Regions from separate parts of the Ruegeria sp. SAZA006 genome, predicted to be linked through region 1. Evidence: riboswitches for the same ligand, from Rfam matches in the RefSeq annotation. Region 1 holds a riboswitch; the other holds the start of a gene.
What was found. A riboswitch is a leader RNA that binds a small molecule or an ion and turns the genes downstream of it on or off. The one in region 1 is predicted to bind cobalamin.
Positions count from the first base shown of each region.

Region 2: another riboswitch for cobalamin. It lies ahead of AC2FNZ_RS04200 (DUF1636 family protein); the one in region 1 lies ahead of AC2FNZ_RS01995 (DUF1636 family protein).

Region 1 is NZ_JBXWSO010000003.1:209,993-217,103, reverse strand. Features, by position in the region: gene AC2FNZ_RS02025 (hypothetical protein) at 1-484, opposite strand, end outside; gene AC2FNZ_RS02020 (hypothetical protein) at 603-776, opposite strand; gene AC2FNZ_RS02015 (hypothetical protein) at 819-1,124, opposite strand; gene AC2FNZ_RS02010 (hypothetical protein) at 1,174-1,788, opposite strand; gene AC2FNZ_RS02005 (hypothetical protein) at 1,844-2,263, opposite strand; gene AC2FNZ_RS02000 (hypothetical protein) at 2,507-2,806, opposite strand; cobalamin riboswitch at 3,490-3,697, shown strand; gene AC2FNZ_RS01995 (DUF1636 family protein) at 3,801-4,199, shown strand; gene AC2FNZ_RS01990 (ABC transporter ATP-binding protein) at 4,196-5,002, shown strand; gene AC2FNZ_RS01985 (ABC transporter substrate-binding protein) at 4,999-5,952, shown strand; gene AC2FNZ_RS01980 (FecCD family ABC transporter permease) at 5,953-6,981, shown strand.
Region 2 is NZ_JBXWSO010000004.1:308,764-315,874, reverse strand. Features, by position in the region: gene AC2FNZ_RS04210 (NAD(P)-dependent oxidoreductase) at 1-688, opposite strand, end outside; gene AC2FNZ_RS04205 (LysR family transcriptional regulator) at 797-1,672, shown strand; cobalamin riboswitch at 1,745-1,949, shown strand; gene AC2FNZ_RS04200 (DUF1636 family protein) at 2,031-2,414, shown strand; gene cobW (cobalamin biosynthesis protein CobW) at 2,417-3,472, shown strand; gene cobN (cobaltochelatase subunit CobN) at 3,479-6,772, shown strand; gene cobG (precorrin-3B synthase) at 6,769-7,111, shown strand, end outside.

The sequences.
Region 1 (7,111 bases):
AACCACAAAACTGAACAAGTGCCATTGCCGACAATGCGCCTGAGGAATGAACGCCCCACATACAGTGCACCAGGACAGGACCCTTTCCAGGATTCTCAATCACCTCGTGTATGGTGGCCATGACAGTGCTAGGTCGGGACGATCTGGCGCTCTGATAGTCAAAGGCTCCGTTCCCACAGCTGGTGCGGCCGTATTCGGTGTTCTTGCCGAAATCCGCGTAAAACCCGGTTGAAAACCCTTCATCGCAAAGTGTTTCGCGCTGAGCGTCACTCAGACCCGTTCGACCCTTGTCGCCGCCCTTGAAGCCAGAGCGATACAAAACCCCGCTTAGGACTGGGCGAAAGAAAGCGACGCCATCGACGCCTCCATCGCTGCCCTTGGAGAGCATCTGGCTGTTGCTTGGGCCACCGTTTCGACTGGTGACGTCAGAATTCGCCGCGGTTGCCAGAACACCGATGAATATGAGGGACGTCAAAAACCGCATGCGTATTCCTTTCTGTTTTCAGCCAGCGATGCTCACGCTTTTCCTGCCGGCAGTCCCGCCGAGAGGCGCGTTCACGGTAACCAGGTCAGATCGGCGGTTGGCTTGCCGCCCTGAAGCCTTAGATCGGCCACACCAGATTGATGATAAAGACCACCACGAAGTAGGCCAGAACAACTTTCCAGTTCCATTGGTGTTTGTTTTCTTCGTTGATCACGCCGGCCGATTTCAAGGCCAGGTTGGTGATGATCAAGGCGACAACGGTTATCGCCGCATGTGCCAGGTCGAAATGCAAGTTGAAGCTCCTTTTTGAAGATTTGGGATTGATGAATGCGTGTCAGCAGTCACCTGACGGCAGCATCGCTACGTCCGAGTATCTTCCCTCAGATGTCGTGATCCGAGCACAGGCACCGGTCTCCTTGTTGAACCAGTACGAGGTCAGCCCTTCGCTTCGGATGAGTTCAAACCCGAGACTTTGAATGCCCATTTCAGCCTGACCCGCTCTTGCGCCTTCAAATGACGACAGATCGCTGGAACTGCCCACGGTTGGTGCACTTGCTTCCACTGATCCGCCACTTTCACCGCATCCTGCAAGCACAGAGACACTGACCGCGCCGATCACCAATAGGATCTTGGAGTTCATCTGCTTTCCTATTTTTTGGAAATGCGTTTCATGGTTTCGGGGCGATCCCCTATTCAATTCCAAAAATGACGTTGTAGTCGACGGCAGAGTTGCTGCGGTTGATGACCTCGACAACATGATCTCCGGATTGCCAAAGCTGTCCGCGATACTCCTTGTCCGCAGACATCAATCCCAACAATTCAGACCCATCGGGGTTGCGAATGACGTAGTCCAAAGAGCCATTTTGCGGAGCAACTCGGACGTAAAGAAACTGTTCGTTTTTTGCGCCAAGAACGTATTGCTGCGATGCGCCTGGCGCGAGTTGGCCGACGAGCTCGGCGCCGGTGGACCCGGCATCGAATTTGACGCGCTGGCTACCTGTAGACCCGGAAGCGCCGTCCATGGCTCCGCCACCATCATCCATCGCCTCGACAACCGACATCTCGCCGATGCTTCCATCCTTGTACGCAATGCAACGCCAAAGTGTTCCGCCCGCGTCACGCAGCATGACGAGCGTGCCGGCTTCCGAGAATTGTGAGCTTTCGATCGTGCCGGATTGACCGTCCGGTCCACCGACCTGCCGCAGATGGTCGATACACGCGTCGTCGGCGTCTGACATGGCCAGGGCGGCTGTTCCGCTGATCGCAAGGGCGGGAGTTAGAAGGTTCAAAAAACTGCGTTTCATAAGCAGGTCCTCTGTCGGTCTATCGTAAATGTTATGTTTCCGGTGAGCAGAAACCTCACTGCGCTTCCCGCAACTCTGCCAGAAACTCGTCGCAAGCCTGTGCGCTGCCGACGATCTCGTCAGTCGTTTCAATTCCTTGCAATGACGCCATTTCGGAATTCACGCGATTGAGGATCTGATCTGCTTGCTCGGCGGTGATCAGGTTCTCGGCCTGGGCTCCCTTCAATGTGGTGCACACACCGGCGGACAAGCCTGTCGCAACGCCGACACCCATCGCGGCCCCGCCGCCCAAGGTCATCGCTCCAACCACGCCGAGGATGAGCCCGATCACAAGCCCCAAGATCACTTTTCCCATGTTTTCCTCCAATTTTGCGGGAAAGAGTTCCGCCTTCATTCCTGGCGCAAACCGCGTGCCCATCTGCATATCAAAACCAGTGCCAACAGGTTGAGCACCGGTGCAGTTGCCGCGAGCCACGGTTTGGCGGACTCTGAGAAAAGGTCCACGGCAAGTACCCAGGGCAGTCCCAGCGGCAAAAGGAACACGCCGGACAACGGGTCTCGTTCCTGTCCGAACCAGCCAAAGGTACCGGTCAGGAACGCAAACAACGCCAACAGGTAAAGGGTCGCAAACGCGATGATGGTTATTCTGCAGACCATGCCGGACCTCAGAGTATCAAGCCAGCGCTGCGCAGCCGACTCCGGCTACGCATCAAACGGGTCAAAGTGCGCCTTCGTCGCCGAGGAACTCAATACCGGCTGTCGCGCCGTCACTGTAAGCAATACAATTCCACGGAGCCCGATCCTCGCCAACCCCAACGGTGACTTGTGTTCCAGCCTCGCTGAACGCGGATGAGAGCACGACCACCTGCGAATTGTTGGTTGTTTTGGCCACGTCTCGCAGACACGCCTGTTGAGCGGGTGTCAGTTCGGCAGGTGCGCTTGACGTGCTCGTATCGTCACAGGCCGCTAGTAGTGCGAAACACGTCGCGCCTGAAATCATCATGACTTTGTTAATCACTTTCTTCTCCTCTTGGGTTTGTCGATACATGTGGAATAGGTGGCCTCTTTTTCGCGCGCTCACGTCTATGCAGTCATTCGAGCATACCCCGGTCTGGTAATTCCCGTTCCAAAAAAGACTGTCGCCAATGACGTGGCTGGCAGACAGGATTTCTGCTGATCCCCGGGACCGTGAACAAAGCGTGCTGACGCAATGACGTCACGGGCAAAAGCCGGTGCGAACTTTCGAGGGAGGGATCGTACATTAAGTCCGGGCACCGCGTCCTCCCAACGCTGATCTTCGTGAAATGCCTTCCGACCGCCAGCACTCACTCCAGCAGTCGGAAGGGCCCGACTAAACGGGCGACGGCGACAACAACGGAGGTAAAAATAAAGTTGTGTCGAATTCGTATGTTTGAATCAATTACAGGATAAATCAATGATTTTTCCGCGCGTAAATTTTTGTACGTTTGCCGACGATAGGATTCTGCATTCAAAGGGAAAAGGCGAGGCCGCTCACGGAGACTTTGCAATCTACCCGCTTGCGCCGCTGCATCTCCGGACCTTCCGGGCTATCCGAATCCACTTGGTTGAAACACCGTAGTTCGCCGCACGGCCTATCGCTCAGCTGGTGCTGAACGGGCGCTTGGATTCCTCGATCACGCGCCCACCCAGAACGTCGTTGACAGTGCAACCCGATTCATGGATGAGATTGGTGCTGATGGTTCCCGATCGTTTTGGCGGTCGGGTAAAAGGGAATACGGTGCGGCGCCGTTCTGACGCCAATTCCGTGACTGCCCCCGCAACTGTAGGCGGTGTGCGACCCCCGGATGCCACTGGGCCGATAGGTCTGGGAAGGCGGGGCAAGCCATACACCGCGAGTCAGGAGACCTGCCATCATCAAACGCAACTCAACCCGGGCGGGGTGTCCCGGAAGGAGGCCAAGATGGCATTTTCGGCTTACGCCGCTGACATGACTGGTTCCCTGTCCGGCCCGCGATTTCGCGGAGGGCGAAATGAACCGACAATCAACACATCACATCTCGGTTTGCCTATCTTGCCGATCCAAGGGTGCAGCCGTGCGCCCCGGGCCTGACCTGATCGGACGATTGTGCGCCGCGCTGGGCGAAGACGACGGTTTGGCAGCTTTTGACGTTTCCGGTGCCGCCTGCATTGTCGGGTGCAACCGGCCCTGTACCGTCGCCTATCACGCGCCGGGCAAGGCATCTTACCTGTTTGGCGGCCTTACGTCTGAAGAGACCGAGGCATTGGTGGAATCCGCCCGGCTCTACGAGCAGTTGCGCGATGGATGGTGCAGCTCGGTCGACCGCCTGGCCGGGCTTCGCCATGCGACGCTGGCCCGCATTCCAGCCGCGATGGCTGCGTCTTCGGAAGATGCGGATTGTGCCTCATGAGCACGCCTTTGCTGTCGGTGGATGCCGTCACCTGGGCGCCGCGAAAACGAGCGCCGTTGGTTCTGCACGAGACCAGTTTTTCGCTGATGCGCGGGCAGGTCATGGGGGTTGTGGGGCCGAACGGTGCCGGCAAGACCACTCTTCTCCGGATGATCTACGGCTATCACCGTCCGTCCTCGGGCGACATGCTGGTGGACGGCGTGTCCGTGAAAAGAATGGCCCCCCGGGCGCTGGCGCGCCAGGTTGCCGCCGTGCTGCAGGAGCAGCCCTCGGATTTTGCGCTGACCGTGCGCGACATCGTGGCGCTGGGGCGGGTGCCGCACCGGTTGGGCCTGTCCACGCCCGGCAGTCGTGACCATCAGATCATCGAATCCGCGCTGCACCGAATGGATCTGCAAGGGTTTACCGATCGTGGGCTGGCCACTCTATCCGGCGGCGAGCGGCAGCGCGTGATGGTCGCCCGCGCCCTTGCCCAAGAGCCCCGGATTCTTGTGCTGGACGAGCCTACCAACCACCTGGACATCCGCCACCAGCTTGAGGTGTTGCGGCTGATCCGGGACCTCGACCTGACGATCGTCACCTCGCTGCACGACCTGAACCTGGCCGCCGATGTCTGCGACCGTGTTCTGGTTCTGAAGAACGGTCGACCCTGCGGCTTTGGCCCACCCCAGACAGTGCTGAGTGACAGGCTGGTCTCTGAGACGTTCGATGTCACCGCCCGGCAAGAGCAGCTCAGCCTCAGTCACAAACCTCAACTGACCTATCAACTCCCCAATCCCCAACCAGAAGGAAGCTTGAAATGAAACCGACCACCCTAGCCCTGGGCCTGGCTTTGGTGGCCAATACCGCGATCGCGGAAACCACCGTGCAAAGTTGCAATCGAACCGTCACCTTTGACGAACCGCCCAAGGCGGCGATCTCGAACGACGTGAACCTGACGGAAATGATGCTGGTGCTGGGCCTTGCCGACCGGATGGTGGGATATACCGGCATTTCCGGCTGGAAGACGTTGGACGAGGACATGCGCGCCGGAGTGCAGCAACTGCCCGAACTGTCAGCCAAGTATCCCAGCAAAGAGGTGCTGGTCGGCGCGGATGCCGATTTCTATTTCGCAGGCTGGAACTACGGGATGAAAGTGGGTGGCGAGGTGACGCCGGAGACGCTCGAGCCTTTCGGGATCAAAGTCTACGAACTGACTGAAAGCTGCATCCATATTGGCGACAAACCCAAAGCCAGCATGGGTGACATGTACAACGATCTGCTGAATCTCGGTCGTATCTTCGGTGTCGAAGAGAGGGCGCAAAAGCTGGTCCAGGGATACAAGGCCGAACTTGCTGAGATCACCTCCGGCCTGAATCCTTCGGACGAACCGCTGCGTGTCTTTGTCTATGACAGCGGCGAGGATACGCCGTTCACAGCCGGCCGCTATGCCATGCCGACCGCTCTGATCGAGGCCGCAGGCGGCGTCAACATCATGGGTGATTTCGAGAAAAGCTGGGCGACCGTCACCTGGGAGGAAGTCGTCGATCGCAACCCCGAAGTCATTGTGATCGTCAATTATGGCGACGTCACCGCCGAGCAGAAGCGGGGCTTCATGGTCAATAATCCTGCATTTGCAGATCTGGACGCGGTCAAGAACGATCGTTTCGTGGTTCTGGAATATGTCGAGGCCACACCCGGGCCGCGCAACATCAAGGCGGTTCGGAAGCTCGCCCATGGCTTTTGGGGCCCGGCTGCCTTGGTCGGCAACTAAATGCGCGTAGTGCAGGCGCGCCGGGTACTACCGCTCTGGGCAGCGATGCTGGTGGGGCTGGTCGTGTTGGTCGTGTCCTTGTCCTTTGCGATCTCGGTGGGGGCCATTTCGGTGCCCACCAAGACCGTCTGGGGAGTTTTGCTGCACGAAACCGGCCTATCCTCGGGCGAGCCGACATGGTCAAAGGGCCGCGCCGCGATTGTCTGGGAAATCCGTTTTCCGCGCGCCCTGCTTGCCGTCATGGTCGGGGCCGGACTAGCGATTGTCGGGGCCACCCTCCAGGCGGTCACAAGAAACCCGCTGGCCGATCCCCACCTGCTGGGCATATCGGCCGGCGGCGCGTTTGGAGCCATACTTGCCTTGTTGCATACCGGCTTGTTTCTGGGACTTCTCACCGTGCCGGTCATGGCGTTTCTGGGTGCCTTGACGGCCACGCTGACGGTCCTGAGCGTTGCCCGCTGGGCCGGCGCCACAAGCGCGGATCGCCTGGTCCTGACCGGTGTGGCGGTGTCCTTCGTCATCATGGCTGGCGCCAACATTCTGATTTTCCTCGGCGACCCCAAGGCGGCTCATACGGCCGTGTTCTGGATGTTGGGCGGGTTAGGGTTGGCTCAGTGGTCATACCTGATCTACCCGCTGGCGATCCTGCTGCCATGCAGCACCTGGTTATGGCTTCAGGCCGCCAGGCTGAACGCGATGACCATCGGGGATGAGACTGCAAGCTCGCTGGGCATTGCAGTGGCGCGGTTTCGTCTTGGTGTCTTTGCAGCTGGCGCGCTGATCACCGGAGTCATGGTGGCCTTCTCGGGCATGATCGGCTTCGTCGGTCTGATGGTTCCGCATATCGTGCGGTTCCTTGTTGGCGGAGACTACCGACGCGTCGTCCCTCTGTCAGCAATTCTGGGTGGTTTGTTTCTGCTATGGGCGGATGTGGTCGCCAGAACCGCAATGGCCCCCGAGGACATCCCCGTTGGCGTGGTCACGGGTCTTTTGGGAGGGGTCTTCTTTATACTGTTGTTGAAACGCTGAGTGTTCGAGGCCCGTCGGCGGATCATCTGCCAAACGGTGCTTGAAGCTGGCGGAGCACCGGCGAAGGCGCGCAGCAAAAGTGTAGAACTTGAAAGCAAGCCCTTCACTATTTTAGCCATATCAATGGGTA
Region 2 (7,111 bases), on a different contig from region 1:
TGGTGAAGGAAATATCGCGCGAGCCGTTCAGGATCACCTGGCTTTCGGTCTCATGCACGAAGGACGTGCCGGACGAGATCTTGATCGCCTCGTAGGTCGTGTTCAGGTCCATCCCGGCGGCCTTGGCGGTCACCAGCGCCTCGGCGCAGGTAATCAGGTTGGCAGTGGCCAGATAGTTGGTCAGCACCTTCAGAACCGAGGCCGTGCCCAGATCGCCGGTATGCAGAATGCGCCGGCCCATCGTCGTCAGGAACGGCAGAATCCGCTCGAACGTTGCCCGGTCACAGCCCGCGAAGATCGAGATATTGCCCGTGGCCGCCCGGTGGCACCCGCCCGAAACCGGGCAGTCCACCGCCGCCCCGCCGCGCTCGATCACCATGGTCCCCAGGCGTTTGACCTCGGCCTCGTCAGTGGTGGACATCTCCATCCAGATCTTGCCGCGGGTCACCTCGGGCAGCATCTGCTGCATCACCGCGTCCGAGGCAGCGGGCGACGGCAGGCAGGTGATGACCGCATCGCAATCGCGCATCATCTGCGCCGGGCTTTCACCGGCCTTAGCGCCCTTGGCGGAGAACTCCGCCACAAGATCGGGGTTAAGGTCGTATACCGTCAGGTCGATACCGTTGCGCAGCAGCGACCCCGACAGCTTGCCCCCCACATTGCCCAAACCGATGAACCCGACCTTCATGTTCTGCCCTCCTGCAGGCGCAATTTCGTTGGCCCGAGTATTTCCGTTGCCCACCGACAAAAGAAACGAATAAAAAGTCAGTTTAGATGCAAAAAATTTTGGTGCTGAATGGACCGCCTGCCCAATCCGGCGTGGTTGCGCAGCTTCGAGGCCGCTGCCCGCCACCTGAATTTCACAACCGCCGCGCAGGAACTGGGCCTGACGCAAACGGCGGTGTCGCTGCATATCCGCTCGCTCGAGGCGGACCTCGGGCAGCCGCTTTTTGCCCGCAACGCACGACACCTGTCGCTGACCGAGCTGGGCCAGTCCTACGCGCTGACCGTGCGCCGGGCGTTGTCGGATATCGCACTGTCCACCAACAGCCTGTTCGGCCCCGCCTCGCGGCAGGCGCTGACCATCCGGGCGGCGATATCGTCGATGACCTACTGGATCGCGGCCGAGCTGCCCGCGTTCAGCGCGCAGCACCCCGAGATCCCGGTGCGGCTGGTGTCGCACATCTGGAACGACTCGGCCGCGCCTGCCGATGTGGACGTGGAAATCCGGCTGGGCCATGGCGACTGGCCCGGTGTTGCGGCGGACCGGCTGTGCTCGGAACGGCTGGTGCCCGTCTGCCGGGCGCAGGACACGGCGCCAGATCTGCGCAACGGCCCGTTGATCCACATTCTGGGGTACGAGGACAACTGGGCGCGGTACGCCGAGGCCACGAGCATCGACCTGCCCGACCGCCCCGCGCGCCATTCGGCGGATACGACCGTCACGGCGCTGCAACTGGTGATGGCCGGCGCGGGCTATGCCACCGTTCTGGAGCGGTTCGCGCTCAACGCCATCGCGCAGGGCACGCCGATGCGGGTTGCGGGGCCAGCGATTCCCTTTGCCCAGTCGCACTACCTGATCCGCAGCGTCAGCGCGGCGCCTCCGTCCATCCCCGCCCAGTTGTTCCTCGCGTGGTTGCGCGACCGATTGGCCGGTGATGCCGCGGATTGACCCCGGCAAGTCGCTTTTTCGATCCGACGCAAAGCACTTGCCCCTGCGCGCTTGACAACCCCCCTGCCCGTACCGCATGTCGCTTGCGTTGGTGTCTGTGCAAGCAGATGAAAAGGGAATGCGTCAGCGGTTTTCCGTCAAACGCAGCCGCCCCCGCGACCGTGAACGGAGAGGGTGCCCAAATGCCACTGGCCGCAGGCCGGGAAGGCGGGACATCCGACAGAGCACCGCTCTGACATCCGCAAGCCGGGAGACCTGCCAACGCCCGAAGACAAACCGGACGGGGTGTTCCGGTGTCGGGCCCATGTCCGCAACGTGGCCCGCGCATACCCCGTCCCCCGACAACCGAGTGATGGGGATGAGAGACGTGACCGAGACCACACCAGTCGAGCTGCTGGTCTGCACCACCTGCCGACGCGGGCTGCCCATCGAGGACGACGCCCAGCGCCCCGGCACGCTGCTGCACAAGGCGCTGGCCGCCGCCGACCTGCCCGAAGGCATCACTCTGAAGCCGGTCGAATGCCTGTCGAACTGCGATCAGGGCTGCTCGATCGTTCTGCGCGGCGGGCCGTCGCGCTGGACCTTCGTCTATGAGAACCTCAACGAATCCGACCATGTCGAGATCATCGTCGAAGGCGCCACCAAGTACCTGGCCGCCGATGATGGCCTTGTGAAATGGCGCGACCGCCCTGAACATTTCCGCAAGAACTGCGCCGCCCGCATTCCCCCGATTGGAGCCTGAGCATGAGCACCCTCGAAAAACTTCCCGTCACCGTCATCACCGGCTTTCTCGGCTCGGGCAAGACCACGCTGATCCGCCACCTGATGCAGAACCCGCAGGGCAAGCGGCTGGCGGTGGTCGTCAACGAATTCGGCGATGTGGGCGTCGATGGCGAAATCCTGAAAAGCTGCGCCATCCCCGATTGCCCGGCGGAGAACATCATGGAACTGGCCAATGGCTGCATCTGCTGCACCGTGGCCGATGACTTCATCCCCACGATCGAGGCGCTGATGGCGCTGGACCCGCGTCCCGATCACATCCTGATCGAAACCAGCGGTCTGGCCCTGCCGAAACCGCTTCTCAAGGCGTTCGACTGGCCCGATATCCGTTCCAAGATCACAGTGGACGGCGTGATCGCGCTGGCCGATGCCGAGGCCGTGGCCGCAGGCCGCTTCGCGCCCAATGTCGAGGCGGTGGACGCCCAGCGCATGGCCGATGACTCGATCGACCACGAAACGCCCCTGTCCGAAGTGTTCGAAGATCAGATCTCGTGCGCCGACATCATCCTGCTGACCAAGCCCGACCTGGCCGGCCCCGAAGGCGTGGCCAAGGCGCGCGAGGTCATCGCCTCCGAGGCGCCCCGCCCCCTGCCCGTGGTCGAAGTGGCCGAGGGTACGGTGGACGTGCGCGTGGTGCTGGGGCTGGAGGCCGCAGCCGAAGACGACATGGACGCCCGCCCCTCGCATCACGACGGCCATGACGACCATGAACATGACGACTTCGAAAGCATCGTAGTCGAACTGCCCGAACAGACCGACCCGGCGCAGCTGGTCGCCAATATCGAACGTCTGGCGAACGAACTGAACATCCTGCGGGTCAAGGGCTATGCCGCCGTTCAGGGCAAGCCGATGCGCCTGCTGGTTCAGGCGGTCGGCGCGCGGGTCCGGCACCAGTATGACCGCCCGTGGAAACCGGACGAGGAGCGCCGCTCGCGCCTTGTGGTCATCGCCGAGCATGACGACATCGACGAATCCGCGATCCGCAGCATCCTGACGGGCGTCACCGAGGCCGCCGAGTAAGCACCGATGCACGTCGTCTTCCGCGAAAGCCACGGGCTCGAGGAAACCGAGACCCCGACCGATCTGGGCCAGAGCCCGGCGGATCTGGTGGTGCTGTCCTTTTCGGACAGCGATCTGGGTGCTTTCGCGGCCGGCTGGCATCGCGGCGGCGGGCCCGAGGGGCGGATGCCCTCGTTGCGGCTGGCCAACCTGACGGCGCTGAAACATCCGCTGTCGGTCGATACCTATGTCGAACAGACGCTTCAGGGCGCCAAGGGCATCCTGATCCGGCTGATCGGCGGCGTGCCCTATTGGTCCTACGGGTTGCAACAGGTGCTGGCGCTGGCGCAGGCCAAGGGCATCGCGCTGGCCGTGCTGCCCGCCGACGGGCGCGAGGATACGCGGCTGGACGACTATTCCACCCTGCCGGTCTCGACCCTGCGGCGGCTGGCGCATCTGTGCGACACCGGCGGCGAAGTGGCAGCCCAGGCGGCTCTGGCGCAGATGGCGCTGGCGGCGGGGCTCTATGCCGGGCCGGTGATGGGGGCCAAGACCCTGCCCGATTGCGGCGCGTGGTGCCCGGATCGCGGTGTGATCGCACCCGAGGACGCATTCACGGGCGAAGGTCGGCGCATCATCATAACCTTCTACCGCGCCTACCTGACCTCAGCCGATACCGCGCCGGTCGCGGCGCTGATCCGGGAAATCCGCGCGCGGGGTCATCAGGCGGTGGGGCTATTCGCACCCTCGCTCAAGGTGCCTGCGGCGGCGCAATGGCTGGCCGAGAATATCCCCGCGATGACGCCCTCGGCGATCATCAATGCCACCTCGTTTTCGGGCAAAGGCGCGTCGGGCACATCGCCCTTGGACGTGGCGGGCGTGCCGGTGTTTCAGGTCGCGCTGGCCACTTCGCGCCGCAAGGCGTGGGCCGAGGCCGAACGCGGCCTGTCGCCTGCCGATCTGGCCATGCATGTGGTGCTGCCCGAAGTGGACGGGCGCATCTCGGCCGGTGTCGCCTCGTTCAAGGAACCGGGCAAGCGCGACCCGCATCTGGAATATTCCCGCTTTGCCCACCGGCCCGAGCCCGACCGGATCACCGCCATCGTCGACCGGGCGATGGCCTGGGTGGACCTGGCCGAGAAACCAAAGGCGCAACAGGTGCCCGCGCTGGTCCTGTCCACCTATCCCGGCAAGGACTGGCAGATGGCCCATGCGGTGGGGCTGGACGCGCTGGCCTCGGCCGAGGCGATGCTGTCCGACCTGCAGGGCGCGGGGTATGACACCGCCCCCGCCGAACCGATTGCCGAGACTCTGCTGGACGCCCGGATTTCCTGGCCGGTCTCGGCCTACCGCGCGGCGCAGGCACAACTGCCCGAGGCGTTGCGCGCCGATTTGGAAACCGTCTGGGGCGCCCCCGAGGACGACCCGACCTGCGCCGATGGAGCCTTCCACTTCACCGCCTTGCGGCGCGGCAAGGCACTGGTGGCGCTGCAGCCCGAACGCGGCACGCCCGAACTGCGCGACGACGAATATCACGACCTGTCGCGCACGCCCCGGCACGGCTATGTGGCCTTCTACCTGTGGCTTCGGCACGGGTTGGGCGCGGATGCGCTGATCCATATCGGCGCCCATGGCACGCTGGAATGGCTGCCGGGCAAATCGGTGGCGCTCTCGGCGGAATGCTGGCCCGAGGCGCTGATCGGCGATCTGCCGGTGATCTACCCGTTCATCGTGAACGACCCGGGCGAGGCCGCGCAGGCCAAGCGCCGGATCGGGGCCGTCACGCTGGGCCACATCCCGCCGCCGATGAAACAGAGCAGCACGCCCGACCGCATGGTGCGGCTGGAATCACTGCTGGACGAGTTCTCGAACGCAGACGGGCTGGACCCCAAGCGGCGCGACCGGCTGCAAGCTGATATCCGGGATGAGGCGCAGGCCATCGGGCTCGAGTCCGATCTGGGGCTGGATCAGGCCACCAGCACCGCCGAGGCGATCACCCGCATCGACCGCTTCGTCTGCGACATCAAGGAAAGCCAGTTCGGCGACGGCCTGCATGTCTTTGGCCGCGCGCCGCAGGTCGCCGGCAATTTCGACACCGCCGCCTCGGCGCAGGCCGAACGCGCAGCCCTGCTGGACGCGTTGGCCGGCAAGCGGATCGAGGCCGGCCCGTCGGGCTCACCCTATCGCGGGCGCACCGACGTGCTGCCCACGGGCCGCAACCTGTTCACCACCGATCCGCGCTCCGTCCCCACCCGCGCGGCCTATGCGCAGGGCGTGAAACTGGCCGAAGAGCTTGTGCGCCGCCACCTGCAGGAGGAAGGCGATTACCCCAAGGGCCTGATCGTCGATCTGTGGGGCTCGGCCACGATGCGCACGGCGGGCGAGGAATTCGCCATGACGCTGCACCTGCTGGGCGTCAAACCGGTCTGGGATCCGGGGTCGGAGCGCGTGAGCGGGATCGAGGTTCTTCCGATCACTGACCTGGAGCGCCCGCGGCTGGACGTGACCTTGCGCGTCTCGGGCCTGTTCCGCGACGTGTTCCCGACCCTGTCGGCCCTGTTCGGTCAGGCGGTCCGGGCGCTGTCCGAGCGCGACGAGGCGCCAGACTGGAACCCCTACGCCGGCCACCCCCCCGCCGCCCGCGTCTATGGCCCGGCGCCGGGCAGCTACGGGCTGAACATGACCCACCTGTCGGAGACCTATACCGACGAGGCCCGCGCGCAGGCCGGTCAGGCCTGGCTGGACGCCAGCGCCTTTGCCTTCGAGGGCCAGCACATCGCACACGACCCCGACGGGATCACCCAGCGCGTGGCGCAGGCCGACAGTTTCGTGCACCTGCAGGACCTGACTGAAACCGACCTTTTGCTAGCGAACGACTATGCCACGCATGAGGCCGGATTTGCCGCTGCCAAAAAGCTGACCGGCGGGCAGGCGCAGTTGTATCATCTGGACAATACCCGCCCTGAAACGCCCCACGCGCGCACCTTGCCTGAAGAAATCAGTCGCGTGGTCCACGCCCGCGCCGCCAATCCCGACTGGATCGCCGGGATGCGGCGCCACGGTTTCCGCGGCGCGGCCGAGATCGCGGCGACGCTGGATCACATGGCCTCGTTCGCACATCTGTCAGGCAGCGTCGCCCCGCATTTGTTCGACCTCTACCACGATGCCACCCTGGGCAACCCCGTGGTGGAGGCGTTTTTGCAGCAAGCCAACCCGCAGGCCCATCAGGCCATGCAGGACAGGTTCCGCGCACTTTATGAGGCCGGGTTGTGGAACACCCGCCGCAACTCGATCCGCGCCGATCTGGAGGGGTTGGGATGAGCGCCCCGGTCGTTCAGGGCTGGTGCCCCGGAGCCCACCGCCCGATGATGTCCGGCGACGGGTTGGTGGTACGGGTGCGCCCGCGTCTGGCCCGGCTAAGCGCCGCGCAGACGCTGGGGCTGTGCGATCTGGCCCTGCGCTTCGGTAACGGCACCATCGACCTGACCAACCGCGCCAACCTGCAACTACGCGGCGTGGCCGAAGACGATCACCAGCCACTGCTGGCCGAGTTGTCGGCGCTGAACCTGCTGGACGCCGAACCGGGCATCGAGACCCGGCGCAACATCCTTGTGGCTCCGCTGTATCAACCGGGTGACCCGACCGCACGCCTGACACAGG